3 regions of the Streptomyces sp. NPDC058985 genome follow, and region 2 is predicted to be linked to each of the others. Evidence: riboswitches for the same ligand, from Rfam matches in the RefSeq annotation. Region 2 holds a riboswitch; each other region holds the start of a gene.

Region 1 (10,137 bases), on a different contig from region 2:
GAGCTGGCCCGTCCCGAGCTGGTGCGGGGACTGGTGTACCCGGTGCCCGACCCGGCGTTCCCGTTCCTCGGGGTCCACCTCACCCGCGGCATCGACGGCGGCGTGCACCTCGGGCCGAACGCGGTGCCGGCGCTGGCCCGCGAGGGGTACGGCTGGGGTGTCGTCCGCCCCCGCGAGCTGGCCGCGACGCTGGCCTGGCCCGGCTCCTGGCACATCGCGCGGCGGCACTGGAGGTACGGCACCGGGGAGCTGCGCCGGTCCCTGTCCAAGGCGGCCTTCACCACCGCCGTGCGCAGACTGCTGCCGTCCGTGACGGAGAGCGACCTGGTCGCGGCGCCGGCCGGCGTGCGGGCCCAGGCGGTGCTGGCCGACGGGACGCTGGTGGACGACTTCCTGATCAAGGAGGGCCCCCACGCGGTGCACGTCCTGAACGCGCCGTCGCCCGCGGCCACCGCGGCCCTGCCGATCGGGCGGGAGGTGGGCCGCAGGGCACTGACCCTGCTGGGAGGCTCGTGAGCCCGGCACGGGCGGGCCGTAAAATTGGGGGCACTGTGTCTGATTTCCCCAGCGCGCCCAGCGCCCCCGACGCCCACCAGCCGGCCGCCACCCACACCGGCGCCTCCCTGAGGCACACCCGCGCCAAGGGGGAGCCGCGCTTCCCGGACGGGCCGAAGGCCGATCCCGCCGGATCGCACTTCGAGCGGCGGATCCGCAGTTTCCAGCCCCGGCGCAGCCGCGTGACGGCCGGCCAGGCGGACGCGCTGCAAAGGCTGTGGCCCCTATGGGGACTGGACATCGACGGGCAGCGCGACCTCGACCTCGGCGAGCTGTTCGGCGACGCGCACCCGGTCGTCCTGGAGATCGGCTTCGGGATGGGCGAGGCCACCGCGCAGATGGCCGAGGCCGACCCCGGCACCAACATCCTCGCCGTGGACGTGCACACCCCGGGCCAGGGCAACCTCCTCGGTCTCGCCGAGCGGAACGGCCTGTCCAACATCCGGGTGGCCAACGGCGACGCGATCATCCTGCTCCGCGAGATGCTCGCCCCCGGCTCGCTCGCCGGACTGCGCGTCTACTTCCCCGACCCGTGGCCGAAGAAGCGGCACCACAAGCGCCGCCTGATCCAGGAGGAGTTCCTGACCCTGGCCGCGGCCCGGCTCGCGCCGGGCGCCTTCGTGCACTGCGCCACCGACTGGGAGCCGTACGCCGAGCAGATGCTCGACGAGCTGACCGCGCACCCCGACTTCGAGAACACCGCCCCGGACGGCGGTTTCGCGCCGCGTCCCGCGCACCGGCCGCTGACCCGTTTCGAGGGCCAGGGACTGGACAAGGGACATGTGGTGAACGACCTGCTCTTCCGCCGCGTACAGCTCCGCGATCCCCACGAGGAGCAGTCCCCCACCGGTTAGGGTCCATGCCGTGGCCAGTCCCCCGTGTCCGACGCGTCAGCCCACGTTCCCGCGTACGCATCCGCACTGGTGGCAGCGGTCCTGGGTGCGGTACGGCGCACTGATCACGCTGCTCGCGCTCTCCGGCCTGGTGATCCTGGCCCTGGTCCGCGAACAGACCGGCACGCGGGGTTTCCTGGTCGGGCTCGGCCTCGCGGTGCTGCCCGTGCCGCTGCTCGTGGCCGCCTTCCGCTGGCTGGACCGGGTCGACCCCGGCCCCTGGCGCAACCTGCTGTTCTGCTTCTCCTGGGGCGCCTGCGCGGCGGCGCTGATAGCGATCGTCGCCAACAGCTTCGCGACCAGATGGATAGCGACCGCCACCGCCGACCCGGCGAGCGCGGACACCCTGGGCGCCACGGTGATAGCACCGGTCGTCGAGGAGTCCGCCAAGGCCGCCGCGGTCCTCCTGGTCTTCCTGTTCCGCAGGCGTGACTTCACCGGCATCGTCGACGGAGTGGTGATCGCCGGGGTCACCGCCACCGGCTTCGCCTTCACCGAGAACATCCTGTACCTCGGCACCGCGTTCGGCACCGACCAGCTCACCGGCGGCAGCGGCATCGCCTCCGTCACCGCGGCGACCTTCTTCGTCCGCGTCGTGATGTCCCCGTTCGCACACCCGCTCTTCACGGTGCTCACCGGCATCGGCTTCGGCATCGCCGCGCTCTCCGCGGGCCGCCACCGCCTGCGCCGCGCTCTGCTCCCGCTGTCCGGCCTGCTGCTCGCGATGGGCGTGCACGCGCTGTGGAACGGCTCGGCCGCGTTCGGCGCGTACGGCTTCTACGCCGTGTACGCGGCGTTCATGGTGCCGGCCTTCGGCCTGCTGACCTGGCTGGTGATCTGGACCCGGCAGCGCGAACTGGGCACCGTACGGGCCGAGCTGCCCGCATATGTCCTGGCCGGGTGGCTGACGCCCGTGGAACCGCAGGCGCTCGGCTCGATGCGGGCCCGCCGCGTCGCCCGGCGGCACGCCCGGCTCCACGGCGGGAAGGAGGCGGCACGCGCGGTGGCCCAGTACGAGGCGTACGCGACCTCGCTGGCGTTCCTGCGGCAGCGCGGCCGCCGGGGCCGGGCGGGGGCCGACTACGCCGTGCGGGAGCGGGAGATGCTGGACGCCCTGTGGCACCGCCGCGGCGCGGCCCGCCCGGCCCTCGACCACGCGGCCCGCTCCACGGCACCGCCCGTACCCCGGCCCGCGCCGCCCTGGGCCCACCCGTACGGGTGGCCGTACGGCCCGTACGGCGGCGGCCCTCCGGCACCGCACCCGGCCCAGACGCCGTACGCGACCCAGACACCGCACCCGGCCCAGGCTCCGTACGCGACCCAGATGCCGTACCCATCCCAGACGCCGCACCCGGCCCAGGTGCCGTACGTCCCGTACGCCCACCCGTACGCACCGCCGGGTCCCCACCCCCACCGCCCCTAGGCGGGCCCCGGCGGCGTCCCGCTCAGGCCGACGCCCGCGTCAGCCGCGCGACCTCGTCGTCCGTCAGGCTCAGCTCCGCCACGCCCAGCAGCGCGGGCAGCTGCTCCACCGTGCGCGCGGACGCGATCGGCGCGGCCACCGTCGGCTGAGCCGCGAGCCAGGCGAGGGCGACTGTGGCGACGGGGGCGTCGTGGGCCTCGGCGATCTCGTCCAGGGCGGCGAGCACCCGCCGGCCGCGCTCGGTCTCCAGGTGCTTGGCGGCACCGCCCGCACGCGGGCTGTCGACGCTCGCGCCGGGCCGGTACTTGCCGGTGAGGAAGCCGGCCGCGAGGGCGTAGTACGGCACGGCGGCCAGTCCCGACCGCTCGGCGAGGTCACGCAGCCCGCCCTCGTAGGTGTCGCGCGAGACCAGGTTGTAGTGCGGCTGGAGGGCGACGTACCGGGCGAGGCCCTCGCGGTCGGAGAACTCCAGGGAGGCCGCGAGCCGCTCGGCGGAGATGTTGGAGGCGGCGATGTGCCGCACCTTGCCCGCCTTCACCAGCTCGTCCAGCGCGCCGATGATCTCCTCGACCGGCACCTCGGGCTTGTCGAAGTGCGTGTAGTAGAGGTCGATGTGATCGGTGCCCAGGCGGCGCAGCGAGGCGTCGGCCGCCGCCTTGATGTTCGCGGCGGACAGGCCCGGGTACTCGGGGTGCTGGCTGACCTTGGTGGCGAGGACGACGTCGTCACGGTTGCCGCGGGCCGCGAACCACTGGCCGAGGACGGTCTCGGACTCGCCGCCGCTGTTGCCGTCGACCCAGGCGGAGTACGAGTCGGCGGTGTCCACGAAGTTGCCGCCGGCCGCCGTGTAGGCGTCCAGGACGGCGAAGGACCGGTCCCGGTCGGCGGTCCAGCCGAAGACGTTGCCGCCGAGGGCGAGGGGGAAGACCTCCAGGTCGGAGGAGCCGAGCTTGCGCAGAGAAGTCATGTAGGGCGTCAACGAACGCACCGGATCAGGTCATTCCGGCACAGACGCAAAAACCCCGCAAACCGGCAGCCCTGACGTCGGGGGGTTGCCGTCAGGACCGCCGGGGACCAGCGGGGTAGCGGAGGGGCCGGTGGCTCAGGGGGTGAGGCCCTTGCTCTGCAGCCAGGCCATCGGGTCGATGCCGGAGCCGCCGCCGGGGTGGACCTCCATGTGGAGGTGGGCGCCGGTGACGTTGCCGGTGGCGCCGACGCGGCCGATGACGTCACCGGTGGTGACCTCCTGGCCGACGCTGACGCTGATCGAGGACTGGTGGGCGTACCAGATCTCGGTGCCGTCATCCAGGGTGAGCACGGTCTTGTAGCCGTACGACCCGTCCCAGCCCGCCGACGTGATGGTGCCGCTGTGCACGGCCTTGAGCAGCGTGCCCGTGGGTGCGGCGAAGTCGAGGCCGGTGTGGTGGCCGGAGGACCAGTAGGCGCCGGCCTGACCGAAGGTCGAGGAGATCGTGTACGAGGAGGTCGGCAGCGTGAACTGCTTGGCCAGCTTGGCGAGGCGCTCGGCCTCGGCCTTCTTCGCGGCCTCCTCCTCCGCCTTCTTCTTGGCGGCGGCGGCCTTGGCCTCGGCCTCCTTCTCCGCCTTGGCGGCGGCTTCCGCGGCCTTCTTCTCGGCGGCCGCGGCGGCCGCGGCTGCGGCCTTGGTCTCGACCTGGGCCTGCTGCTGCTCGGCCTGCGCCATGATCCGGGCCCGCAGGGACTCGCCCGCGCCGGCCGTGTCGGTGCCCTCCGCGGTGTCGGCGGCGGTGGTCACGCCGATGCCGCTGAGCGGGGTGCTGGAACCCTCCGGCTGCGGCTCCTCGTCGGAGATGAGCGAGCCGACGTTGGGCAGGTCCGGCATGGAGATCGACACCGGCGGCTTGCCGGTCTGCGCGCTGGCCATACCGCCCGCGCCGACGGCGGCTATGACACCGACGCCGAGGACGGTGGAGCTGCGGGCGAGTCCGCCACGCTGCTTGGCGACGCGGTGCCGGCCGCGTACGGGGCGGATGGAGTCCTCGGTGGGATTCCACTCCTCCCAAGGGCCCTCTTCGGCGCGGTTGTTCTCGTAGCCGAAGGTGTCGGAGTCGTACCGGTTCGGCACGAACGGGGCCTCGGGGGCAGGCCGGTTGGACGCCACGTGGGCGTACTCCTTTCCTTCCTTTCGCCTACCGGGTTAGCTGACGGGTTCGGAGCAGGAAGGTCTCCTACGGGCGCATGCAGCCGTGTTGCCACGGCGTCAAACGCCCGATTCACCCCAATGTGGTGGTTCCCCGGTTCCCTTGCGGGATTCGGCGCGTGCGCACGGAGCCGCCTTCTGTGACGGCTGGGACGACCGCGCTGCGTTATCGAACGTTAATAGACCCGGGGCCCGGATTCCAAGCTGTTCCTCTTGATCATTAACGAGAACGGGCGGGACGTACCCCTCACGGTCGGTGAAAACCGGGCGAGTTGACCGCGGCTCGGTATTCCCTTTCACAGCACCTTTTTCTGATGGTGCGTCAGTTGTTATGCGGAGGGAGGCCACCCCGTCACGGCTCGTGACAATGATCATGGTCGCCGCGCCGTGGCCGCCGTACGGCGAGCAGCGCCATGTCGTCCGCCATCCCGCCCCCGGAGTGGCGGCGCACGTCGCGGGCGAGGGTGTCGAGCAGCTTCGCCGGGTGGCGGAAGACGCGACCGGCCAGCCGCGCGTACGGATCGTAGAACTCCCCCCGCTCGTCCCGGGCTTCCGACAGCCCGTCGGTGTACAGCAGCAGCGTGGCCCCACCGGGGAAGGCCGTCTCCTCCGCGCGGTCGGGCCACACACCCAGCTCGCCCATGCCCAGCGGCAGCGCCGCCTCCCGGGCGGGCAGCGGTCCCACGGTGCCGTCGCCGTGGAGCAGCAGGGGCGGCGGATGGCCGCGGTTGACGATGCGTACGGTCCCGGTGCCGTGCGGGAGTTCGGCGAGGACGGCGGTGGTGAAACCCTCGAAGGCGTCCAGCCCGTCGCGCCGGGTGCCCTCGCGGGCCAGCGCCCGCTCCAGGCGCTGCGCCACCGCCTCCAGCGTCGCCTCCTGCTCGGCGGCCTCCCGGAAGGCGCCGATCACCACGGCGACGGCGGCCACCGCTCCCATGCCCTTGCCCCGCACGTCCCCCACGATGAGCCGGACGCCGCGCGCGCTGTCCTGCACCGCGTACAGGTCACCGCCGATGAAGGCCCCGGCCTGCGCGGCCTCGTAGCAGGCGGCGATCTCGAAGCCGGCGATCCGCTCGGCCGGCTCGGGCAGGACGGCGCGCTGGGCGGCCTCGGCGATCTCCCGGGCGATGGCGAGGCGCTCGTCGGTACGGCGGACGAAGGCGTTGACGAAGACGGCGAGCGCGGCGACCGTCGCGATGGTGATCAGCTCGGTGAGGGAGTCGACGTAGTGGATGACGCCCTTGCCGATCTGCAGCCCGACCACCGAGGCGACCACGGCGACCCCGGTGAGCGCGGTGCCCCGCCGGGAGTAGATCGGGGCGGCGACCAGCGGCGCGGCGGTGTAGAGGGGACCGGCGGTGAAGTAGCGCGGCGTGAAGATGTCGTACAGGACGGCGACGACGATCAGCAGTACGGGGAGCGAGCGCGCGAGGGCCCGGCCGTAGGACGTGCGCCACGGCCGCGGCTGCCCGACGGGCGGCACGGGCGCCGGCTCGTCGCCGAGGCCCGGGTCGGGCACGGGATCGCCGGGGAGCCGGCCGCCGGCCCTGGCGTACGCTCCCTCGTCCTCCACATCACCTGCCCGCACCACTGGTCTCCCGCCGCCCCCTGTCCGCGCCGCTTGCCGTGCCGTACTCCAGGTTTCCCGCGACGGGGGTGGGCGGCGAGCGGTGAGGGCCGGGCGGGTGAACGCAGCGGGGAGCGCACCGAGGGCCGGAACCCTTTCGGATTCCGGCCCTCGGCCTTCAGTAGCGGGGACAGGATTTGAACCTGCGACCTCTGGGTTATGAGCCCAGCGAGCTACCGAGCTGCTCCACCCCGCGTCGTTGTGTTCACCACTGTACGTCATCCCGGGGGCCGAATGCACATCGGTATCCCTCTATCCCGCCAGGTGGCGGTTGGGCGCCTTCGCCCGCCCTTCGTACTCCGGCAGTACGACGACGGCGGCGCCCCCGGCGGCGAGCACCTCACCGCCGTCCGCCCCGGGCACGAAGGTGTCCGGCTCCCGCCAGGCCGTGACCACCCGACGCACCCCGGCGTCGAGGATCAGCCGGGCACAGGGCGCGGGCCGCGAGGCGCGGTGCGCACAGGGCTCCAGGCTGCTGTACACGGTCGCCCCCGCGAGCCGCGGATCGGAGCGGTCGGCCTTGGCGAGCGCGGCCTCCTCGGCGTGCACGACGGCGTCGCCGCCCTCCCGCGAGTACCCCCGAGCCAGCTCGCTCCCGTCGGCGGCGACCACGACCGCCCCCACGCTGAACGCCGTCCGGGACGGCGGGCACAGCTCCGCCAGCTCGCAGGCGAGCGCCAGCCAGTGCCGGTCGGCGGCGCTCACGCGGTCGCCGGTACCGGGTGCGGTCGGCAGGTACCGCATCAGCACGACGTCCTCGATCCGCCGCGACTCCACCAGCCGCAGCCGCCCGCCCTGGTAGGCGCCGGGCCCGAAGAGCCGGGGCGCGGCCGGGTCGCCGACGAGCAGGGGCGCGAGGACGAGGTGCAGCTCGTCGGCGAGTTCCTGCTGGAGCAGTTGGGTGTGGACGGTCCCGCCCCCCTCCACCATGAGCCGCCGCACCCCGCGCCGGTCGCCCAGGTACTCGAGCACCGCCCGCCAGTGGAGCGAGTCGCCGAGCGGGACGACGACATCGCCGGCGATCCCCAGCGCCCGGGCCCGCCCTGCCCCCTCGTCCGTGGTCACCAGCACCTTCTCCCCACCGGTGTGCCAGAACCGCGCCGCCGGGTCCAGCTCACCGCTGCCGCTGACGGTGACCTTGAGCGGGTACTCGGCCTTCCCGGCCCTGGTCCGGGCGGCCCGCCGCTCGGCGGAGTTCACCAGCAGCCGCGGATTGTCGGCCCGGATCGTCCCGGCCCCGACCAGGATCGCGTCGACCGACGCCCGCACCTCGTCGACCCGGTCGAAGTCGGCGGGGGACGACAGCAGCAGGCGCTCGGGCCCGGTGTCGTCCAGGTAGCCGTCGAGGGAGACGGCGGCGGAGAGGAGGACGTGGGGCAGGGGCATCTCGGGCGCTCCAGTGGGGCGTGTGGACCGGCTGGCCGACCATGAAGGTACTTCGGGCCGGTGGGACGGTCGAACCGCACCGGCTCCGGCGGGCCCCGGCTCCCGGGGATGGCGTCGCCGTGACGCGGGAGCAACCGTTCTCGGACCGGCGCGGTCGGTCCGACGACGGACGGGGCTCACGCCGCCCCGGGGCTCGTGGCCGCCGGCCCGGCGAGAGGCCGGCGCCGGGTACTACAGCGGAACGTCGATCCGACCGGCGAAGGCGTCGATGTCGTCGAGGGCGCTGAGGACCCGGCGGGGGTCCGGGGCCGCGACGACGACCACCACGTCGCAGTCAGCCTCCTCGACCCGCCAGGCATAGCGCACACCCGCGACGATCGTGCGATCCTCCTCCGTCGTCCGCGTGTGGCGCAGGGAACGCAGGCCGGTGCCGAGCCGCTCGGTGGTGAAGTCCTCGACCACCGGCTTCTCCACCAGGTGTGTGTCCTCCGTGGCGACCAGTGCCCGCAGGGTCTCCCCGCGGTCGCCGTCCGCCTCGACGGCGGCCACGAACACGGGCAGGGGCATCAGGCGCGGGTCCGGCAGGTGGAGGTACACGTCGAAGCCGGGGTGGCTGCCCGGGAGCTGCTCGGCGCAGGCTTGCAGGGTGGCGGCCAGGCCCTTGAGGTCCTTGCGGGTCGGTTCGAGGTCGCTGTCCCCCCACCACGCCTCGGACATGTGACGGGCCCACTGCTTGGGTCCTTTCCAGGGGGTCGTCTCCCACGCGTCCGGGAGCTTCATCCACAGGTCGGTGTCGTAGTCCACATGCGGCCAGCTCACGCGCGGCTCCATCGGAAGGTGGTCGTCATCGCGTCGAAGGGTTCCACGAAGAGTCGGCGGTCGCGTCCCCGGGGGCGCCCGTGCCGAGAGCGGAGAAGACGATGCCGATGCCGGAGACGAAGATCGCCGCGAACGGCGAGGGCCGTGGCGACGTGCGGTCAGCCCCAGTCGCCGTTGACCCATGCGAGCAGGCGGGCGCGCTTCTTGTAGGAGCACGGGGCGTGGCCGGTGCCGGACGCGGCGTATGTTTCGGGGCCTCCCCGCAGGTCGTACCCGTAGTCGCTGGGGCCGTACTCGCCGTCGCGGTAGCCGTCCATGTCGTCGGCCCAGTCGAGGATGCCGAAGTCGAGGTCGAGGTTTCCGAGGTACCGGCCGGGGTCGGCGGGTTCCACCTGTGCGAGACGGGCGTCCGCCCCGGCGGAGGGCCGGTCTTCGAGGCAGCCGTCGGAGCGCACGGGCTGACCCAGCCACCATCCGGCCAGGAACACGGCGTACAGCGTGGTGACGGCGCCGAGTCGGCGCGGAGATGTCCAGCCGGGCATCCGGAGCGTCTCCCTACCGCCAGTGGCCGTCGAGCCACGCTCGCAGGCGTGGGCGTTCACTCGTGTCGTCGGTGCAGGCGACGGCGTAGGAGTCGATCGTCACGGACAAGGTGGCCCGGGCGACCCCCACGACGCTGAAGTCCGGATCGGGGTACTGCGTGGGAGCGGACGTCTCCGTGGGTGCGGGCGGCGGAGCGGGAGACGGTTCCGTCCCGTACTCCCCGGCGGCCCCGCCGAGGCCGGCCCGGTCGACGGGGCAATCGGGGGTGACGGGCTGCCCCAGGTACCAGCCGGCGACGAACACGCCGTAGACGACGGCAGCGGCACCGAGCCGGCGCGGGGTGACCCGGCGAGGCGCGTTCACCGGCAGTCCCGGCCAACCGGGCCTGTGGCAAACGACGTTGAGGTCATGCCGCGCAACCTTACCTCCCGGCGTCCGGCGCTGTGCGGCGCCCTTCCCCGGCCCAATCGGGCGCGAGGGCGCCGATGATCAGAAGAAGGAACTGAAGGCAGAAACACACACAATCGTTTCGATGGCGTACACGGGTGGCATAGTCCCCGCACGGAACACAGCCTCCGGTGGCAGCTCGGCCACCGGATCGGCCACCGGATTCCGAGGGGGAATTCATGATCGAAACTGTCACGCTGTCCCTGCTGGGCGGTGCGCTGCTCACCGAGGGAGTCTCGTTCCTCTACGGTCAGGCGGGGGAGTT
Region 2 (10,137 bases):
GGGCGGCCTGATGTGGGACTTCGGCAAGACCCTGGTCAAGCAGGCAGTGGCGCACCGCTGAGGAGGCCTTTGCCTCGTAGGCAAAAAACTTGCCTCAGGGGCAGGTCTCGGGCTGAATGGGCTCATGAGCACGAGCTCCTCCGAGACCGGCCCGGCCGACGGCGCGGTCGCCGCCGTCGCGCCCCAGCTGCGTGAGCTGCGGCGGCGGGCCGCCCTGACCCTGGAGGCGGCGGCCCGCGCGGCCGGGCTGTCGCCCGCCCACCTGTCCCGCCTGGAGACCGGGCAGCGCCAGCCCTCGCTGCCGATGCTGCTCGCCCTCGCCCGCGTCTACGGTACGACCGTCGCCGAGCTGCTCGGGGAGACGGCCGCCGACCGCGACGCCGTGGTGCGCGCCGCCGACATGGAGGCGACCGTCGCGGGCGGCTGGACGTACCGGCGGGCGGGGGCGCCGGGCCGGGGCATGCAGGCCCTGCGCGTCCAGGTGCCGTACGGCTCGCAGGGCGACATCGTGCGGGTGCACCCCGGCGAGGAGTGGCTGCACGTGCTCAGGGGCCGTCTGCGGCTGCGCCTCGGGGACACCGAGCACCGGCTCGGTGTGGGGGACGGCGCCCACTTCGACTCGCTGACCCCGCACCGGATCGCGGCACAGGATCCCGAAGGGGTCGAGCTGCTCTTCGTCCACACCCTGCTGCAGAGCCCGACGGCCGCGCTGTGCCTCGGCCCGACGCCCCCCGGGGAGATGCCGTGAGATCCATGGAGGAGAAGTTCCCGCGCGCCCTGTGGGTGCGGCTGCTCATCTACATCGCCCTGGGACACGTCTTCGGCGGCTTCCTCTACCTGCTCTTCGAGGTGGGCGCCGGCCGCTAGCGGCCGGGCGGACCGCTGCCGCGCCGGATCAGTCCAGCATCCGCTCGCGCAGCCGCTCCCGGGCCGCCGGGGTGAGGTGCAGGCCCTGCTCCAGGTAGGCGTCGACGCCGCCCCAGGTCTCCTCGACGGTGTCGAAGGCCGCCGCCAGGTACTCGGCGCGCGCGTCGAACAAGGGACTCAGCAGCTCCATGACCTCGGGGGAGTAGGCCGAGGCGGCGGAGCCGCCGCGGCGCACCTTGTAGCGGCGGTGCGTGGCGTTCGACTTGAGGTAGTCGTCGAGGACGGCATCGCGCTCGACACCGAGCGCGAGCAGCGTGACCGCGATCGACAGGCCCGCGCGGTCCTTGCCGGCCGCGCAGTGCATCAGGGCGGGGACGCTGTCCTCGGCCAGCGCGTGCAGCACCCGGGAGTGCTCCTCCGTGCGCTCCGTGATGATCGTGCGGTAGGACGCGATCATCCGTCGGGCGCCCTTGCCGTCGGCCAGGATCGCGTGCAGCTGGTCGAGGTCGCCGTCGCGGACCATCTTCCAGAACTCGGCGCCGTCGGCCGGGTCGCTCAGCGGCAGGTTCACATTGCGCACGCCCGGCAGCTCGACGTCGGGGCCTTCCAGCTTCTGGTCGGCCGCGTTGCGGAAGTCGAAGATGGTGTGCAGGCCGAGGGTGGCCAGGAAGGCGGCGTCCTCCCCGGTGGCGTGCGCCAGGTGGCCGCTGCGGAACAGCACGCCATGCCGCACCCGTCGCCCGTCCGCGGCCGGCAGTCCGCCGACGTCCCGGAAATTGCGCACACCGGTCAGCTCGGGTTCGGTCGACGGGACCTGCTGCGTCACGGGGACTCCTCCCACTCCGCCCCGCCGACGCTGCTCGGCGGCGGGCTCGCCTCGACGATACGGCATCCCCTGGCTGCGCCCATGAGTTGTCCACAGGGGATTAAGGGCGACCTCGCACCTTCTGTCCGAATTGATGCCTTAATCCCAACTGGCGTTGAATTGCGAAAGGGTGGAGAAGTGGCGCGTGAGCAGCGTCATATCCGTAACCGTGCGTCGTCCGTCATGTCCACGTAATCAAGCCGGTTTTCAAGGATGTTCACACGAAAAGCCATTCCCCGAATCGACGGAGTGTGACCGGAAATTCCCGTAAAGGATCAATCGGAACACCTTCTGGTGGAACCCTTCGCTTGTCCGGGTGCGTCTTGGTCCCTTACGTTCACCACCGATCCGGACGGACGCCTAATCCTGCCGCCGACCGGAGCCCACTCTCATCCACCACCCGTACCCGGCAGGAGCGGGGGACCCACAGGTACGAATGCCTGTTCCGGTTCCCGGAACGGCTTGGGGTGAAGCCGCGTTTCGGCGCGGCCGGGCATCTCCAGCCCGAACCCGACAGCTCACCTCGCAGGCGCCGGAGAGGAATTCGCCATGCCCGCGAAGGGTAAGCACCGCCGTACCAGGGCCATGCGCCTGACCCGCACCATCGCCGTCGCCGGAACCGGTGGCGCCGCGCTCGCCCTCCCGCTGATCGGGGCCGCCGGCGCCAACGCCGCTCCCGCGCACTCCGTTTCCGAGCAGTCCGTCCAGTCCATTGCGGCGACGGCGAAGAAGGCCGCCGCGAGTGGCGCCGAGAAGAACTCGGACGCGCGGACCTACACCGTCAAGAGCGGCGACTACCTCTCCCGGATCGCCGACGAGCAGAACGTCGACGGCGGCTGGAAGAAGCTCTACGAGGACAACCGCCAGGCCGTCGGTTCGGACCCGTCGCTGATCCACCCCGGCCTGAAGCTCTCGGTCGGCGCCAAGACCGCCCAGTCGGAGAAGCCGGCCGCCGAGAAGCCCGCCGCCGAGAAGCCGGCCGAGGCGGAGAAGCCCGCCGCCAAGCCGGCCGAGAAGTCCACGGACGCCGAGAAGGCCTCCACCTCGGACGCCGGCACCAGCAGCGGCTACACCTCCCCCGTCGCGGGCGGCACCGTCGGTACCCCGTACCACCAGTCCGGCAGCATGTGGTCCAGCGGCTACCACACCGGCACCGACTTCGTCGTCCCGACCGGCACCCCGCTCAAGGCCGTCGGCGCGGGCACCGTCGTCTCCGCCGGCCCCGGCGGTGCGTACGGCAACCAGGTCGTCATCCAGCTCGCCGACGGCCACTACGCCCAGTACGCCCACCTCTCCTCCCTCTCCGTCTCCGCCGGCCAGTCGGTGACGGCGGGCCAGCAGGTCGGCCTCTCGGGTGCCACCGGCAACGTGACCGGTCCGCACCTGCACTTCGAGATCCGCACCACGCCGGACTACGGGTCGGACATCGACCCGGTCGCGTTCCTGCGCTCGCACGGCGTCTCTCTCTGACGCACGGCCAGGGCGCAGCCCCCACACCACCGAAGGCCGGACCCCGATCCCCGGGTCCGGCCTTCGGTGTATTCCGCAATTGACCAAGCCTTTAGGCGTGGCCTTTCTCACCGACCGTCAACCCCTGCCTACGGTCGCGTAGGTCACATTCCAAGGTGAATCATGGCCCGATGTGGCAGACGATTCGAAGAATGACAGCAGAGCAGTGATCGGGTCGTACGTGGCGCTGGGGGACAGCTTCACCGAGGGCGTCGGCGACCGCGGCCCCGACGGGGCGTTCGTCGGCTGGGCCGACCGATTCGCCGTACTGCTCGCGGACCGGCGCCCCGAGGGCGACTTCACCTACGCGAACCTCGCCGTGCGCGGCAGGCTGCTCGACCAGATCGCGGCCGAACAGGTCCCCCGAGTCGCCGAACTCGCGCCGGACCTCGTCTCGTTCGCGGCCGGCGGCAACGACATCCTCCGGCCCGGCACCGACCCCGACGAGGTGGCCGAGCGGTTCGAGCGGGCGGTGGCCGCGCTGGCCGAAGCGGCCGGCACCGTCCTCGTGACGACCGGGTTCGACACCCGCGGCGTGCCCGTGCTCAGGCATCTGCGCGGCAAGATCGCCACGTACAACGGACACGTCCGCGCCATCGCCGACCGGTACGGCTGCCCGGTGCTCGACCTCTGGTCGCTCCGCAGCGTCCAGGACCGCAGGGCGTGGGACGCCGACCGCCTGCACCTGTCGCCGGAGGGCCACACACGGGTGGCGCTGCGCGCCGGACAGGCGCTCGGCCTGCCCGTGCCGGCCGACCCGGACCAGCCCTGGCCGCCGCTGCCCTACCGCGCCGCGCTGGACGTACGCCGGGACGACGTGCACTGGGCCCGCGAGTACCTGGTGCCGTGGATCGGGCGCCGGCTGCGCGGCCAGTCCTCGGGCGACCACGTGACCGCCAAGGGGGCGCTGTCGCCGCACGACATCAAGACGCGGATCGCCTCGGTGGCGTGACGGCGTCGTGCGGGCGGGCCGGCTGCGGAGGCCGGCTGCGGACGGGGTACGGCGGGTCAGCGGCGGGGGTGGCCCAACGCCTCCCGCGGCAGGCCCAGTTCCCGGGCGAGTGCCTCGTCCGTCCACTCCCGCGCCCGGGCCCGCGACACCGTGCCCCCGTACGACGTCAGTTGCACGGCGAGCCCGTCGAGGAGCGCGGTCAGCCGCAGGGCCGCGCCCTCGGGGTCCGGGCAGGGGAACTCCCCGGCGGCCACCCCCTCGGCGATGACCTCGGCGATCGCGGCCTTCCACCGGCGGTCCAGGTCGCGCGTGACGTCCCGCAGCACGGGCTCGCGCAGCGCCGCCGCCCAGCCCTCGATCCACAGCCGCCAGCCCTTGGCCTGCCCCGTCGGGGCGTACCACCGCACGGCGGCCCGCAGACGGCGCACCGCCGACGTACGGCGGCCGAGCAGTCCGCGCAGATGAGCCAGATCGTCCTCGGCGGCCCGGGCGAAGGCGGCGGCGACCAGCTTCTCCTTCGTGGAGAAGTGGTAGAGCACCAACGCGTTGCTCACCCCGAGCGCGGACGCCACGTCGGCGATCCGCAGCGCCGCGACACCTCGCGCCGATATCTGCTCGACGGCCGCGCGCAGCAGCTCCTCGCGCCGCTCGGCCACACTCAACCGGACTCGCACCACGCCCCGTCCCCCAAGCTCCGGACACGATCAGTCGGTGTCACACGAGACGACCATAATGAGAGCCTGACCCAATCCACCTGGAGGTTACCGTGGCCGGATACCGTTCCCCGAGTTCCGGGCTCCGTACGCCCCGGCCCGCGGCCTTCGGCGCGGACCCGACCGGTGAGCGCATGGCGCGCATCCGCAGATCGCCGCACTTCCGTGACGGCGTCTTCCAGAACCCGGGCGGCACCGCCCGGACCCGGCCCTCCGGATCGGCCCGTGAGTTCGCCAAGATCTACTTCGACCGGGAGTCCCGGCTCCGCCGCGCCCCGTCGGGCCCGATCCCGGTGCACGCCACGACCCTCGCCGACCTCGCCCGGCCGCCGGCCACCGGACTCCGGCTGACCTGGATGGGGCACTCCAGCGTGCTCGCCGAGATCGACGGGCGGCGGGTGCTCTTCGACCCCGTGTGGGGCGAGCGCTGCTCCCCGTTCCCCTTCGCCGGGCCCAAGCGGCTGCACCCCGTCCCGGTTCCCCTGGCCGCCCTCGGTCCGGTCGACGTCGTCGTGATCTCCCACGACCACTACGACCACCTGGACATGCCCACGATCAAGGCGCTGGCCGGCACGGACACCCTGTTCGCCGTGCCGCTCGGGGTCGGCGCCCACCTCGAACACTGGGGCGTGCCCGCCGACCGGCTCCGCGAGCTGGACTGGCACGAGTCGACGCGCGTCGCCGGCCTCACCCTGACCGCGACGCCGGCCCGCCACTTCTGCGGGCGGGGACTGCGCAACACCCAGCACACCCTCTGGGCGTCGTGGGTCGTCGCCGGGGAGGAGCACCGCGTCTACCACAGCGGAGACACGGGTTACTTCGACGGCTTCCGGGACATCGGCGCGGCGCACGGCCCCTTCGACGCCACGATGATCCAGCTGGGCGCGTACTCCCACTTCTGGCCGGACATCCACATGACGCCCGCAGAGGGGTTGCGGGCCCATCTGGACCTCCAGGGAGGCGCTCCGGCCGGGGTGCTGCTGCCGATCCACTGGGGGTCCTTCAATCTCGCGCCGCATGCGTGGGCGGAGCCGGGGGAGTGGACGAAGGACGCGGCGGAGGAGGCCGGGCAGGCGGTGGCGTTCCCGCGGCCGGGTGAGCCGTTCGAGCCGGCGGGGCAGGTGCCGGTGGAGGCGTGGTGGCGGGCGGTGTCGGAGCCGATCGCGAGCCCGTGGCGGCGTCCGGGCGGCACCCAGGATGCGGCCGGGACGGGCAGGGGTGATCTCGACCTCGCGGCGGAGCGGTGATGTAGAGGAGGAGCTGGGGGTACGCTCCGCCGGCCCGCCTCGCTGCGTCGACTGGTAAGACGCTGATCACGGTGAGCGGCGCGGTGGCCATTGGCCCGCCGTACCCGGCGCGCGAGCGCGGTTGCCCGCCGTACGGCGGCAGGGCCGGGCGTGCGCGCGTGGCGCTCGTGCCGGGCACGGTCCTCGAACCGCGGCGGCGGGGCGGGTGCTCCGGTCGCCGTGTCAGCGCTTCAGCAGACAGGTCAGTGAGCAGCAGGCGATCAGCAGACAGGCGCAGGCGGCGTGCTGTCTGAGGAGGGTGCGGCGCAGGTGCCGGTAGCGGGTCTCGTACTCGCCCCGCAGACGCTGGGCCCGGTCGGCTGTGACCTGGAGTGCTTGCCTGGTGAGGCCCACGCGCTGCCGCACATAGTGGAGGGTCAGGTCCTCGGCCTGTCCGGTGGTCAGCCAGGGCAGACGCGAGCAGAGGAGCGCCGCCTCACCGCGCGCCCGATCCAGCTCGGTCTGCGCGAGCAGGTACCCCTCTGCTTCGTTGGCCAGCACGGCGCCCTGGGCCTCCGGCGAGGGCCGGCGGTGCTGTCGTGGTGTCACGGCCGGCCGCTTCCGCGCTCCGCCGCCGTCTCCCCGCCGTAGCGGGCGACGTTCTCCCACTGGTCCAGCTGGCTGACGTCGGGATGGTGCAGGTCGAAGGCGGGCGACTCGGTGCGCACGCGGGGGAGGGTGAGGAAGTTGTGCCGCGGCGGCGGGCAGGAGGTCGCCCACTCCAGTGAACGGCCGTAGCCCCAGGGATCGTCGACGCCGACCGGCTTGCCGTACTTGGCGGTCTTCCAGACGTTGTAGAAGAACGGCAGCATCGAGGCACCGAGCAGGAAGGAACTGATCGTCGAGATCGTGTTCAGGGCGGTGAACCCGTCGGCCGCCAGGTAGTCCGCGTAGCGGCGCGGCATGCCCTCGGCGCCCAGCCAGTGCTGGACCAGGAACGTGCCGTGGAAGCCGACGAAGAGCGTCCAGAACGTGATCTTGCCCAGGCGCTCGTCCAGCATCTTGCCGGTGAACTTCGGCCACCAGAAGTGGAAGCCCGCGAACATCGCGAACACCACCGTGCCGAACACCACGTAGTGGAAGTGCGCCACCACGAAGTACGAGTCCGAGACGTGGAAGTCCAGCGGCGGCGAGGCCAGGACGATGCCGGTCAGACCACCGAAGAGGAACGTGACGAGGAACCCCGTGCACCACAGCATCGGTGTCTCGAAGGACAGCGAGCCCTTCCACATGGTGCCGATCCAGTTGAAGAACTTCACACCGGTCGGGACCGCGATCAGGAAGGTCATGAAGGAGAAGAACGGCAACAGCACGCCCCCTGTGACGTACATGTGGTGCGCCCACACCGTCACCGACAGGCCCGCGATCGCGATGGTCGCCGCGATCAGACCCGTGTAACCGAAGATCGGCTTGCGGGAGAAGACCGGGATGACCTCGCTGACGATGCCGAAGAACGGCAGCGCGATGATGTACACCTCGGGATGGCCGAAGAACCAGAACAGGTGCTGCCACAGCAGCGCCCCGCCGTTGGCCGAGTCGAAGATGTGCGCACCGAACTTGCGGTCCGCCATCAGCGCGAGGAGGGCTCCGGCGAGGACGGGGAAGGCCAGCAGGACCAGCACCGCGGTCAGCAGCACGGTCCACGTGAAGATCGGCATCCGGAACATCGTCATGCTGGGCGCGCGCATGCAGATGATCGTGGTGACGAAGTTGACCGCACCGAGGATGGTGCCGAAGCCGGAGAAGGCCAGACCCATGACCCACAGGTCGCCGCCGAGACCAGGGGAGTGAATGGCGTCCGACAGAGGGCTGTAGGCGAACCAGCCGAAGTCGGCCGCGCCCTGCGGGGTCAGGAACCCGCCCACCGCGATGGTCGAGCCGAACAGGTACAGCCAGTAGGCGAGCATGTTCAGCCGGGGGAAGGCGACGTCCGGCGCGCCGATCTGCAGCGGCATGATCCAGTTCGTGAAACCGGCGAACAGCGGCGTCGCGAACATCAGCAGCATGATCGTGCCGTGCATCGTGAACGCCTGGTTGTACTGCTCGTTCGACACGATCTGGATTCCCGGCCGGGCCAGCTCGGCGCGCATGACCAGCGCCATCACCCCGCCCACGAGGAAGAAGACGAACGCGGTCGTCAGGTACAGCGTGCCGATCGTCTTGTGATCCGTGGTCGTCAGCCAGCTGACCACGACCTTGCCGGGGGTCTTGCGCCGGAGCGGGAGTTCATCTTCGTAATGAGACTCTGCAGCTGCGGAACCTTGCGGTTCGAGGACTGTCACGGTGTGCGCATCTCTCAATACTCAAAGTTACCTATGGGTGGCTGTCATCCTGCCGTACGTGAGGCGGCGTGACGGAGAAGGCGAGCGACACGCCGATCAAGTGGGTTCAACTGCGCCCGGACGGCGCGATCCATCCGCCACCGCCGCCTGGACGCCGCCCTGAGGTTCGACTACCGACAGTGACCGATTCTGATCGAGTCCGACCGGTCTTCGACCCTTCCGGAGCGGCTGCTTCACCGGCTTATCGGCCTGTCGTACGAGGGCTCATACCAGAGCAGGACGTTACCCGGGGGACTTTGGCAACTGCCCACCGCACATGAGGGCCAGGCGACTACTGTCAGTGTCCGTCGGGCGACGTAGGGCCGGGTCCCCCGGTCCGGTCGGTCGACGCAGCGACGACGCGTGCCCGCGTGCCGTCGCCTGCCCGCGTGGCACTTCCGTCACCACGCGCGAGCACCCAGACCGACGGACCAGTACGAGGACCCCGATGTCTCACCTCCGCGCCCCGGCCGCGCGAGCAGACCGCCGCGAGGGCGGGCGGCACGGCCGGCCGGCCACCCGCACCGCCCCCGCGCTGCCCGAGACCCACATACGGCCCCAACTCCTGCGTCTCGCCGTGCTGCCGCCGGTCGCGGTGGCCCTCAGCGGCTGTGCGGTCGTCCTGTTCACCGTCCGCTCCACCGGCATCCGCCCCGGCCCCGTTCTGTGGGCCGTCGTCGCCGGCGCCGTCTCGGTGACCGCCGCGGCCGTCGCCATCGCCGCCGTCGCAGCCGACCGCGCCGCCCGCTCCGTGCACGAACGCGTCGGCGCGCTGCGCCGCGGCACCGCACGCCAGGAGGGCGACCTGCGTGCCGTGGTCGAGGCGCTGCGCCGCGGCGAGCCGCCGCCCCGGCGCAAACCACGCGGCGGGCCGCCCGCCGACGCCGACGACTTCGAACTGCTCGCCGCCGACCTCTCCCGCGCCCACGACGGCGCCGTCAGCGCCGTCGTCCGGGCCGCCCAGCTCTCCAGCCAGGCGGGCAGCGAACAGAAGCTGGAGGTCTTCGTCAACCTCGCCCGGCGCCTCCAGTCGCTGGTGCACCGCGAGATCTCCATCCTGGACGAGCTGGAGAACGAGATCGAGGACCCCGACCTCCTCAAGGGCCTCTTCCACGTCGACCACCTCGCCACCCGCATCCGCCGCCACGCGGAGAACCTCGCCGTGCTCGGCGGCGCCGTCTCCCGCCGGCAGTGGAGCAACCCGGTGGACATGACCGAGGTGCTCCGCTCGGCCATCGCCGAGGTCGAGCAGTACTCCCGGGTCCGCCTGGTGCCGCCGATCGACGGCACCCTGCGCGGCCACGCCGTCGCCGACGTCATCCACCTGCTGGCCGAACTCGTCGAGAACGCCACCCTGTTCTCCGCCCCGCAGACCCAGGTGCTGATGCGGGCCAGCCTCGTCACCTCCGGCCTCGCCGTCGAGGTCGAGGACCGCGGACTCGGGATGCCCACCGCCGAGCAGGCCCGGATGAACGCCCTGCTCGCCGACCCCGACCAGGTCAACGTCGCCCACCTGCTGGCGGACGGCCGCATCGGCCTGTTCGTCGTCTCCCAGCTCGCCAAGCGGCACGGCATCACCGTCCGGCTGCAGACCAACATCTACGGCGGTGTCCAGGCCGTACTG
Region 3 (9,350 bases), on a different contig from region 2:
CGGGCTGCCGGGCGGCATGCACGGCGGCGACCCGGGCGCCTCCCCGTACCTGTTCTTCCGGGTCGACGACCTGGACGCCGCCGTGGCCCGGGTGCGTGAGCTGGGCGGCTCCGTGGAGGAGCTGGGTGAGGAGGGCGAGGAGGACGCGGAGTCGGTGGCCCGGTTCGGCCGGTTCACGCTCTGCCGGGACGACCAGGGCTCCCTCTTCGGCCTGCACGAGCCGCCGCACGGGAAATGATCGCGGGGTTGCGCGATTCCCACCCCCTCACAATGTACGTCCTGTACATTTTATACGGAGCCAGTGCAGCCGAAGAGGGTTCCGTCACGAGAAGGGGTTCGCCATGACCCGACCGTCCGCCCGCCACGTCCTGCCCGAGTTCACCGAGCGCACGAGCGCCGGGGCCCGGACGTCGGATCCGTACTCGAAACTGCTGGAGGAGCGGATCGTCTTCCTCGGGACGCCGGTCGACGAGACCTCCGCGAACGACGTGATGGCGCAGTTCATGCACCTGGAGCACCAGGCCCCGGACCGGGACATCGCCCTCTGCATCAACTCCCCGGGCGGCTCGTTCACGGCCATGACGGCGATCTACGACACGATGCGCTACGTCGCCTGCGACGTGGAGACGACCTGCCTCGGACAGGCCGGCGCGTCCGCCGCGCTGCTGCTGGCGGCGGGCACGCCGGGCAAGCGCGCGATGCTGCCCGGGGCGCGGGTGGTGCTCCGTCAGCCGCTGCTCACCGAGCCGATCGAGGGGCAGGCGAGCGACCTGGCCATCCGGGCCGAGGAGTTGGCACGGATCCGCGCCCGCCTGGAGGAGATCCTTGTACGGCACACGGGCCGCACTCCGGCGCAGGTGACCGAGGACATCGAGCGGGACACCGTCCTGGACGCCCAACAGGCTCTGGAGTACGGGCTGGTGGACCGGATCGTGTCCGACCGCTCCGCCGCGCCCGGCACACCCGGCACCCGGTGAACGGCCGATGCTGCCACCGGAACTGCCGCCCCTGCCCGCCCTGACCCGCGCCGAGGCGGAGCTGATCGACCGCTACCTGGACGTCGTCGACCTGCTCGGGCGCATCAACCCCGCGCGGGACGGCGACACCTACCGGGGACTGCGGGCCGCCCAGGCGCTGGTCGGGAAGGCCGCGGCCCTGCGTGACGCGCTGGAGCTGATGCACGCCCGGGGCGAGACCGAACTGCACGCGCCCCCCCTCGCCCGCGCCCTGCGGGTACTGGACGGCGAGCGGCGGACGGGACGCCTCAGTCTTCCGCCGTGTTCCGAGAGTTGAGTGGACGGGGTTCGAAACGGACCAAAAGACGTACCTCCTTTCGGCGTAGGAACACACCCGGTTGACGACCGGTCCGGGTTGCGCGGCCGCCCTCCCCCGACGTCCGCGCCTACCGCTGCGCCGCTGGTCCCGGGGGCGTCATCGCCTACGACCCCGGCTCGAACACAGCGGCGTCCACCCGAACGGGTGGGTGGTGAGTAACAACACAAAAGGCACGTTCCGTTGGGAATTCCCCCTCCGGCGAGACAAGATCCGTGACTGACGACAAGCCCCCGCCGCAGCGGCGGGGCGGTCCGGGCGGACGCCGAGTCCTGCCGCCGCCCGGACGACCGGTCGCGAGGAAGTGGATCGGCAGGAGTGGAGGACCCGAGCACGACGGGTCGCAGGAGCGGTCGCCTCCGTGGGAGAGGCGCCGGACCGAGCAGCCCTTGGGGTGAAGCCGCACTCGTGCGGCCGGGCAACTTCGCCAGCCCGAATCCGACAGGTCATCCTTCACAGGCGGCTGACGAAGGGTTGCGCATGTTCGCGCTCAATCGTGTCCCGTCCCTGATGGCTCGTGCCGGTACGGCCTCGGCCCTCACTCTCGCCGCGGTAGGCGGCTCCGTCGTGGTCCCCGGCTTCTCCTCGGAGGCGGCCGCGGCGGCTCATGCGACGAAGGCCCTCAAGATCGCGGCATCCAAGAAGGGTTCCCCCTACAGGTGGGGCGCCGTCGGGCCCCGCAGGTTCGACTGCTCCGGCCTGACGCTGTACTCGTTCAAGAAGGCCGGCAAGAAGCTGCCGCGCACGGCGGCCCAGCAGTACAACAAGACCCGCCACGTCTCGGCCAAGAAGCGCAAGGCCGGAGACCTGGTCTTCTTCCACTCGGGCCGCAGCGTCTACCACGTCGGCATCTACGCCGGGAAGGGCAAGCTCTGGCACGCCCCGAAGACCGGGGACGTGGTACGCCTGCAGAAGATCTGGACCGGGAGCGTCTCCTACGGCCGGGTCAAGTAGCCCCCAGGGGCCAGACGCCCCGTGATCGAGTGACACGGGGTCAGACAGCCCGGGGTCGAGCAGCTCTCCCGAGGGGGATGACGGCGTTCTGCCCCGCCGTCACCCCCTCGGCGGCGGCCGGCGTGCCGGGGGCGGTCCAGGGCAGTTCGATGGAGACGGTCTTGCCGCCCTCCCGCGTGGGGCGGACCCGCAGCTTGCCGCCGCATTCGGCGGTCAGCCAGCGGATGATCACCATGCCGCGGCCGTTGTCCTGCTGCACGGCGGCCGGCAGGCGCTTGGGGAAGCGCGGATGGCTGTCGGTGACGCCGATGCGCAGCCGCTCGTCACGGTCGAGGACGAGGTCCACCGTGAAGGTGGGCGACTGCCCGAGCGTGTGCTGGACCGCGTTGGTCGCCAGTTCGGAGACGATCAGCCGGACCGTGTCGGACATCTCCGCGTCCGCCGGCAGGCCCCACTCCACCAGCGTGCCGGCCACATAGGTGCGCGCGGCGGCCACCGAAGCGGGATCGCTCGGCAGAGTGACGGATGCTTCCAGGTGATCGGCCATGGCAACGTCGTCCCTTTCTCACGGGACCGTGGTCCGACACGAAGCGGGCGGTTCGAGTACGGTCCCGGACTGGTGCTTCGCCGCCAGACTGCCATCACCCGGCCCGTGAAGGACGGCGATCCGCCAAGATATGCATATATCTGTCGCTCGAAGCGGTGAACTCTGCGACGGCAGAGCGGATTTGGGCGGCCCATAAGGAGTAAGGGAGTGGCCCATGCAGCACGGTCCGGTGGTGCGCCGCAGAAAGCTGGGCGCGGAACTGCGCGCCCTGCGCACGACGGCGGGCATCACCAGCGGGGAGGCGGCCCGGCTGGTGGGCTGGCACCAGTCGAAGGTCAGCCGCATCGAGACCGGGACGAGCGGGGCGAAACCGGCCGACGTGCGGTTACTGCTCGACGCCTACGGCGTGGACGACGACCAGCTGCGCGGGCTGCTGGTGATGCTGGCGCGCTCCGACGACGCGGGCGGCCGGCACCACTGGTGGCACGCCTACCGCGGGGTGCTGCCGCCCACCTACCGCGACTTCATCAGCCTGGAGTCCCAGGCCGGCGCGATGCGCACGCTGGAGACGACGGTGGTCCCCGGCCTCCTGCAGACCCCGGAGTACGCCCGCGAGGTGACGCGGGCCGCCGTGGACGGCATGCCGGAGGAGCGGCTGGACGCGCTGGTGGAGGTCAGGCTGGCCCGGCAGGACGTGCTGCGCGGCGAACCGCCGCTGGAGCTGAGCGCGGTGCTGGACGAGGCGGTGCTGCGCCGGCAGGTGGGCGGCCCCGGGGTGATGGCACGTCAGCTGGAGCGGCTGGTGGAGGCGGCGCGTCTGCCGCATGTCCGGCTCCAGGTATTGCCGTTTGCCGCCGGGGCGCACATCGGTGTCACCGGCCCTTTCGTAATCTTCTCTTTTTCGAGCACTTCTGATCTGGACGTGGTTGTTCTCGACCACTTGACGAGTAGCCTGCATCTCGAACGGAAAGAAGACCTAGAGGCCTATACCGAGGCCTTCAACGCCCTTCTGATCCATGCCCTTTCGCCCGAGGACTCGTTGGACTTCATCGCCGCGACCGCGGCAGGCGCGTAAGGAGGCACCATGTCAGGCTCCATGTCCGAACTTCCCCGGAACATCCCTGCCGGCACCGATCTGACCGGCGTGCGGTGGCTGCGCAGCAGCTACAGCACGGGCGCGAACAACTGCGTGGAGACGGCCCGGCCGTCGGCCGGCCGCTGGGCCGGACTTCTCGCGGTGCGCGACTCCAAGAACCCCGCCGGGGCCGCCCTGCTCTTCTCCCCCGAGAGCTGGACGTCCTTCACCGCCGGGATCCACCAGGACTGACCACCCCACGAGACGTCGGACGACACACGGCCATGCCACGCCGACTCATGGTCGCGTCTCGCCGATCACCCGCACCGCGCGTTCGATCTGTTCCCCGGAGAGGTCCGCCCGAGCGGTCAGCCTGAGCCGTGAGACACCGTCCGGCACGGAAGGAGGACGGAAACAGCCCACGGACAGGCCGGCCGCACGGCAGTCGGCCGCCCACCGCACCGCCCCCTCCGGGGAAGGCGCGCGCACCGAGACCACCGCGGCGTCCGGACGTACCGCCTCCAGGCCCGACGCGGTCAGGCGCGCGTGCAGTTCGGCGGCGACGGCACGGGCCCGCGCCGCGCGCTCCGGCTCGCGGCGCAGCAGGGTCAGCGCGGCCAGCGCCGCGCCCGTCGCGGCCGGGGCGAGGCCGGTGTCGAAGATGAACGTCCGGGCGGCGTTGACCAGGTGGCCGATCACCCGGGCAGGACCCAGAACCGCACCTCCCTGGCTGCCCAGCGACTTGGACAGCGTGACCGTGGCGACGACATCCTCCCGGCCCGCGAGACCCGCCGCGTACGGGGCGCCCCGGCCGCCGTCGCCGAGCACGCCCAGTCCGTGCGCGTCGTCCACGACCAGACCGGCGCCGTGCTCGCGGCACACGTCGGCGAGGGCGGCCAGGAGCGCGGCGTCGCCGTCGACCGAGAAGACCGTGTCGGAGACGGCGACCGCGGGCCCGTCGTGCGTCGCCAGCGCCTTGCGCACGGCCTCCGGTTCGGCGTGCGCCACCACCTGGGTCGTGCCGCGGGCCAGCCTGCAGCCGTCGATCAGCGAGGCGTGGTTGCCCGCGTCGGAGACGACCAGGCTGCCGTGCGGCGCCAGGGCGGTGACCGCGGCGAGGTTGGCCGCATAGCCGGAGGAGAAGACGAGCGCGGCCTCGAATCCGCAGAACGCGGCCAGTTCGCGTTCGAGTGCGGCGTGCAGTTCGGTCGTGCCGGTCACCAGCCGGGAACCGGTCGCCCCGCCGCCCCAGGTGCGCGCCGCCCGGGCCGCGCCCTCGGTGATCTCCGGGTGCCGGGCCAGTCCGAGGTAGTCGTTGCTCGCCAGGTCCAGCAGCGGCGAGTCGGCCGGACGGGGGCGCAGGATCCGTACGAGTCCCGCCTCGTGGCGCGCCCGGGCCTGTTCGTCGATCCAGCCGAACGCCATGAGCCGCTCCTTGGGGAATTTGTAGGCAATGGACAGACACTAGCGGCATGGCCACCCCCGCGAGGTGTGGCAATACCCACACGTCGATCTGTCAGTGTTGTGCAAACTCTCCTTGGCCCCGGGCGGCCCCTTAGGACAGGATCGGCTCTCATGGACCTGCTGAACACGCTGGTGGACAAGGGGCTTCGGCGCGAGTCGCCGACCCGCGAGGAGGCGCTGGCCGTCCTCGCCACTTCCGACGACGACCTGCTCGATGTGGTGGCCGCGGCCGGCAAGGTGCGCCGGCACTGGTTCGGCCGACGGGTGAAACTCAACTACCTCGTCAACCTCAAGTCGGGCCTGTGTCCCGAGGACTGCTCCTACTGCTCGCAGCGGCTGGGCTCCAAGGCGGAGATCCTCAAGTACACCTGGCTCAAGCCCGACCAGGCCACCGCGGCCGCGGCCGCCGGGGTGTCCGGGGGCGCCAAGCGGGTGTGCCTGGTGGCCAGCGGACGCGGCCCGACCGACCGGGACGTGGACCGGGTCTCGGACACCATCCGGGCCATCAAGGAGCAGGACGGGTCCGTCGAGGTGTGCGCCTGCCTGGGGCTGCTCTCCGACGGTCAGGCGGAGCGGCTGCGCGAGGCGGGTGCCGACGCCTACAACCACAACCTCAACACGTCCGAGGCGACGTACGGGGACATCACGACCACGCACACGTACGCCGACCGGGTGGACACGGTGCGCAAGGCGCACGCGGCCGGGCTCTCCGCCTGTTCGGGTCTCATCGCGGGCATGGGCGAGAGCGACGAGGACCTGGTCGACGTGGTCTTCTCGCTGCGCGAACTGGACCCGGACTCGGTGCCGGTCAACTTCCTGATCCCGATGGAGGGCACGCCGCTGGCCAAGGAGTGGCACCTCACCCCGCAGCGCTGCCTGCGCATCCTGGCGATGACCCGGTTCGTCTGCCCGGACGTCGAGGTGCGCATCGCCGGCGGGCGCGAGGTCCACCTGCGCACCCTGCAGCCGCTGGCCCTGAACCTGGCCAACTCCATCTTCCTGGGCGACTACCTCACCAGTGAGGGCCAGGCCGGCCACGCCGACCTGGAGATGATCGCGGACGCCGGCTTCGAGGTGGAGGGCGCCGACCGGGTGACCCTGCCGGAGCACCGGGTCACGGCCGCCGGTGGCGGCTGCGGATCGCACGCGGGCGGCGGCTGCGGATCGCACGGGGACGGCGAGGAGGGCGGGGGCTGCGGGTCGCACGCCGACGGCGGGGTCTGCGCTCCGGCGCCGGCGTCCCGGACCGAGGAGCCCCGGACGGATCTGGTGGCCGTGCGCCGCCGCGGTGCCGGGACGGATCTCGCGCCCAATGCCTGAGCCCGCGCTGACGGTGGACGAGCTGCTGGCGCTCGACCGGCGGCACGTCTGGCACCCGTACGGCCCCATGCCGGGGCGGCAGGACCCGCTCGTCGTGGAGTCGGCGAGCGGGGTGCGGCTGCGTCCCGCGGACGGCTCGGCGGAGCTGGTGGACGGGATGTCGTCCTGGTGGTCGGCGATCCACGGCTACAACCACCCGGTGCTGAACGAGGCCGCCCGCGAGCAGTTGGAGCGGATGAGCCACGTGATGTTCGGCGGGCTCACCCACGAGCCCGCCGTCCGGCTGGCGAAGCTCCTTGTCGACATGTCGCCGGACGGACTCGAGCACGTCTTCCTCGCCGACTCCGGTTCGGTGTCCGTCGAGGTCGCCGTCAAGATGTGCCTCCAGTACTGGCGTTCGCTGGGCCGCCCCGCCAAGCGCCGCCTGCTGACCTGGCGCGGCGGTTACCACGGCGACACCTGGCAGCCCATGTCGGTGTGCGACCCCGAGGGCGGGATGCACGAGCTGTGGTCGGGCGCCCTGCCGCGCCAGGTCTTCGCCGACGCGCCGCCCGCCGAGTACGACGAGACGTACGCCGGCCATCTGCGGTCGACGATCGAGCGGCACGCCGGCGAACTGGCCGCGGTGATCGTCGAGCCGGTGGTGCAGGGCGCCGGCGGCATGCGGTTCCACTCCCCCGCCTACCTGCGGGTGCTGCGGGAGGCGTGCGACGCGCACGGCGTGCTGCTGGTGTTCGACGAGATCGCGACCGGCTTCGGACGGACCGGCGCGCTGTTCGCGGCGGAGCACGCGGCGGTGACGCCGGACGTGATGTGCGTCGGCAAGGCGCTCACCGGCGGCTATCTGACGATGGCGGCCACCTTGTGCACGTCGGAGGTGGCCGACGGCATCTCGCGCGGCGAGGTGCCGGTCCTGGCCCACGGGCCGACGTTCATGGGCAATCCGCTGGCCGCGGCCGTGGCCTGCGCGTCGATCGGACTGCTGCTCGGCCAGAACTGGCGCGCGGAGGTCAAGCGGATCGAGTCCGGCCTGCGCGACGGTCTGGCCCCCGCGGCCGGGCTGCCGGGCGTGACGGACGTACGGGTGCTGGGCGCGATCGGCGTGGTGCAGCTCGACCACGCCGTCGACATGCGGGCGGCGACCGCGGCGGCCGTCCGCGAGGGCGTGTGGCTGCGGCCGTTCCGCGACCTGATCTACACCATGCCGCCTTACGTCACGGGCGACGCGGACGTGGCACGCATCGCCCGCGCGGTGTGCGCGGCGGCAGGAGAGGGATGACATGCCGGTACTGGTGATCTCGGGCACGGGCACGGAGATCGGCAAGACGGTCGTGACGGCCGCCGTCGCCGCGACGGCGCTGGCCGGCGGCCGGTCGGTGGCGGTGCTGAAGGCCGCGCAGACGGGTGTGGGGCCGGACGAACCGGGGGACGCGCGGGAGGTGGCGCGCCTCGCGGGGGCCGTGGCGGCGGCCGAAGTGGCCCGCTATCCGGAGCCCTTGGCGCCCGGCACGGCCGCGCGCCGGGCCGGACGGGCGCCGGTGCGCCCGGCGGAGGTGGCCGAGGCCGCGGACAAGCTGGCCACCGAGCACGATCTGGTGCTGGTCGAGGGGGCGGGCGGACTGCTGGTCCGCTTCGACGCGGACGGCGGGACGCTGGCGGACGTCGCCGCCCTGCTGGGCGCCCCGGTGCTGCTGGTGACGGCAGCGGGCCTCGGCACGCTCAACACCACGGAGCTGACGGCGCGTGAACTGCGCTCCCGCGGCCTCGACCTGCCCGGTGTGGTGATCGGCAGCTGGCCCGGGGCCCCGGACCTCGCCGCGCGCTGCAATCTCGCGGACCTCCCTGAGGTCTCCGGCGCTCCGCTGCTCGGCGCCGTACCCGCCGGGGCGGGTGCCCTGCCCCCGGCCGCCTTCCGGTCCGCGGCGCCGGGATGGCTGTCGCCCCGGCTGGACGGCACGTGGGACGCGGCGGCCTTCGGGGCGCGTCAGGCGCCCTGAGCGGCAGGGCGTACCCGGCCGCCGGCCAGGTGGGTGCGGAGCGGTCGTACGGGGGACAATCGCGGTAAGGCACCACCTCGTGAGGGAGGGCCCATGCCGCTGCGATCCGCCCGCGGAGTGCCGCGGGACGCCGTGCACCATCCGCTGTTCGCCCGCTACTACGCCCGGGCCAGTGTGGGCGCCGAGACCCGGATGGGCGTGGGGCGCGTCCGCGAGCGGCTGCTGGCCGGGCTGTCCGGGCGGGTGATCGAGGTCGGCGCGGGCAACGGGCTGAACTTCTCGCACTATCCGGGCGCCGTCTCGGAGGTCGTCGCCATCGAACCGGAGCGGCTGCTGCGGCGGTTGGCGGTGGAGGCGGCGCTGCGGGCGCGGGTGCCGGTGGACGTGGCCCCGGGTGCGGCCGAGGCGCTGCCGGTCAAGAGCGAGGCCTTCGACGCGGTCGTGGTCTCGCTCGTGCTGTGCAGCGTCCGCGACGTGCCGCGGGCGCTCGGGGAGGCGCGGCGGGTGCTGCGGCCCGGCGGCCAGCTGCGGTTCTTCGAGCACGGCCGGGGCGGCGGGCGGATGATGACCTTCACCCAGCGCGCCCTGGACCGGACGCTGTGGCCGCCGCTGTCCGGCGGCTGCCACCTGTCCCGCGATCCCGTCGCCGCGCTGCGGGACG

The links. A riboswitch is a leader RNA that binds a small molecule or an ion and turns the genes downstream of it on or off. The one in region 2 is predicted to bind cyclic di-AMP.
Region 1: linked by a shared signal. The riboswitch ahead of ACFW01_RS34035 (M23 family metallopeptidase) and the one ahead of ACFW01_RS03530 (peptidoglycan DD-metalloendopeptidase family protein) in region 2 are both predicted to bind cyclic di-AMP.
Region 3: linked by a shared signal. The riboswitch ahead of ACFW01_RS20275 (C40 family peptidase) and the one ahead of ACFW01_RS03530 (peptidoglycan DD-metalloendopeptidase family protein) in region 2 are both predicted to bind cyclic di-AMP.

What each region holds. Positions count from the first base shown of each region.
Region 1 covers NZ_JBHYJX010000058.1:17,749-27,885, forward strand. Annotated here, with positions in the region: gene lhgO (L-2-hydroxyglutarate oxidase) at 1-516, shown strand, start outside; gene trmB (tRNA (guanosine(46)-N7)-methyltransferase TrmB) at 552-1,409, shown strand; gene ACFW01_RS34025 (PrsW family glutamic-type intramembrane protease) at 1,420-2,871, shown strand; gene ACFW01_RS34030 (aldo/keto reductase) at 2,894-3,838, opposite strand; gene ACFW01_RS34035 (M23 family metallopeptidase) at 3,974-5,011, opposite strand; cyclic di-AMP (ydaO/yuaA leader) riboswitch at 5,023-5,178, opposite strand; gene ACFW01_RS34040 (PP2C family protein-serine/threonine phosphatase) at 5,403-6,623, opposite strand; tRNA gene ACFW01_RS34045 (tRNA-Met) at 6,800-6,873, opposite strand; gene ACFW01_RS34050 (dihydrofolate reductase family protein) at 6,930-8,063, opposite strand; gene ACFW01_RS34055 (hypothetical protein) at 8,295-8,882, opposite strand; gene ACFW01_RS34060 (hypothetical protein) at 9,041-9,424, opposite strand; gene ACFW01_RS34065 (hypothetical protein) at 9,438-9,788, opposite strand; gene ACFW01_RS34070 (hypothetical protein) at 10,052-10,137, shown strand, end outside.
Region 2 covers NZ_JBHYJX010000003.1:89,107-99,243, reverse strand. Annotated here, with positions in the region: gene ACFW01_RS03550 (aspartate aminotransferase family protein) at 1-61, shown strand, start outside; gene ACFW01_RS03545 (XRE family transcriptional regulator) at 125-748, shown strand; gene ACFW01_RS03540 (DUF6126 family protein) at 754-867, shown strand; gene ACFW01_RS03535 (tyrosine-protein phosphatase) at 896-1,693, opposite strand; cyclic di-AMP (ydaO/yuaA leader) riboswitch at 2,120-2,277, shown strand; gene ACFW01_RS03530 (peptidoglycan DD-metalloendopeptidase family protein) at 2,282-3,202, shown strand; gene ACFW01_RS03525 (SGNH/GDSL hydrolase family protein) at 3,408-4,193, shown strand; gene ACFW01_RS03520 (TetR/AcrR family transcriptional regulator) at 4,250-4,870, opposite strand; gene ACFW01_RS03515 (MBL fold metallo-hydrolase) at 4,960-6,153, shown strand; gene ACFW01_RS03510 (hypothetical protein) at 6,376-6,741, opposite strand; gene ctaD (cytochrome c oxidase subunit I) at 6,738-8,474, opposite strand; gene ACFW01_RS03500 (sensor histidine kinase) at 8,962-10,137, shown strand, end outside.
Region 3 covers NZ_JBHYJX010000021.1:115,773-125,122, reverse strand. Annotated here, with positions in the region: gene ACFW01_RS20290 (VOC family protein) at 1-238, shown strand, start outside; gene ACFW01_RS20285 (ATP-dependent Clp protease proteolytic subunit) at 342-977, shown strand; gene ACFW01_RS20280 (hypothetical protein) at 985-1,293, shown strand; cyclic di-AMP (ydaO/yuaA leader) riboswitch at 1,662-1,809, shown strand; gene ACFW01_RS20275 (C40 family peptidase) at 1,813-2,286, shown strand; gene ACFW01_RS20270 (ATP-binding protein) at 2,327-2,833, opposite strand; gene ACFW01_RS20265 (helix-turn-helix transcriptional regulator) at 3,048-3,908, shown strand; gene ACFW01_RS20260 (DUF397 domain-containing protein) at 3,930-4,160, shown strand; gene ACFW01_RS20255 (8-amino-7-oxononanoate synthase) at 4,206-5,333, opposite strand; gene bioB (biotin synthase BioB) at 5,484-6,692, shown strand; gene ACFW01_RS20245 (adenosylmethionine--8-amino-7-oxononanoate transaminase) at 6,685-7,971, shown strand; gene bioD (dethiobiotin synthase) at 7,973-8,689, shown strand; gene ACFW01_RS20235 (methyltransferase domain-containing protein) at 8,783-9,350, shown strand, end outside.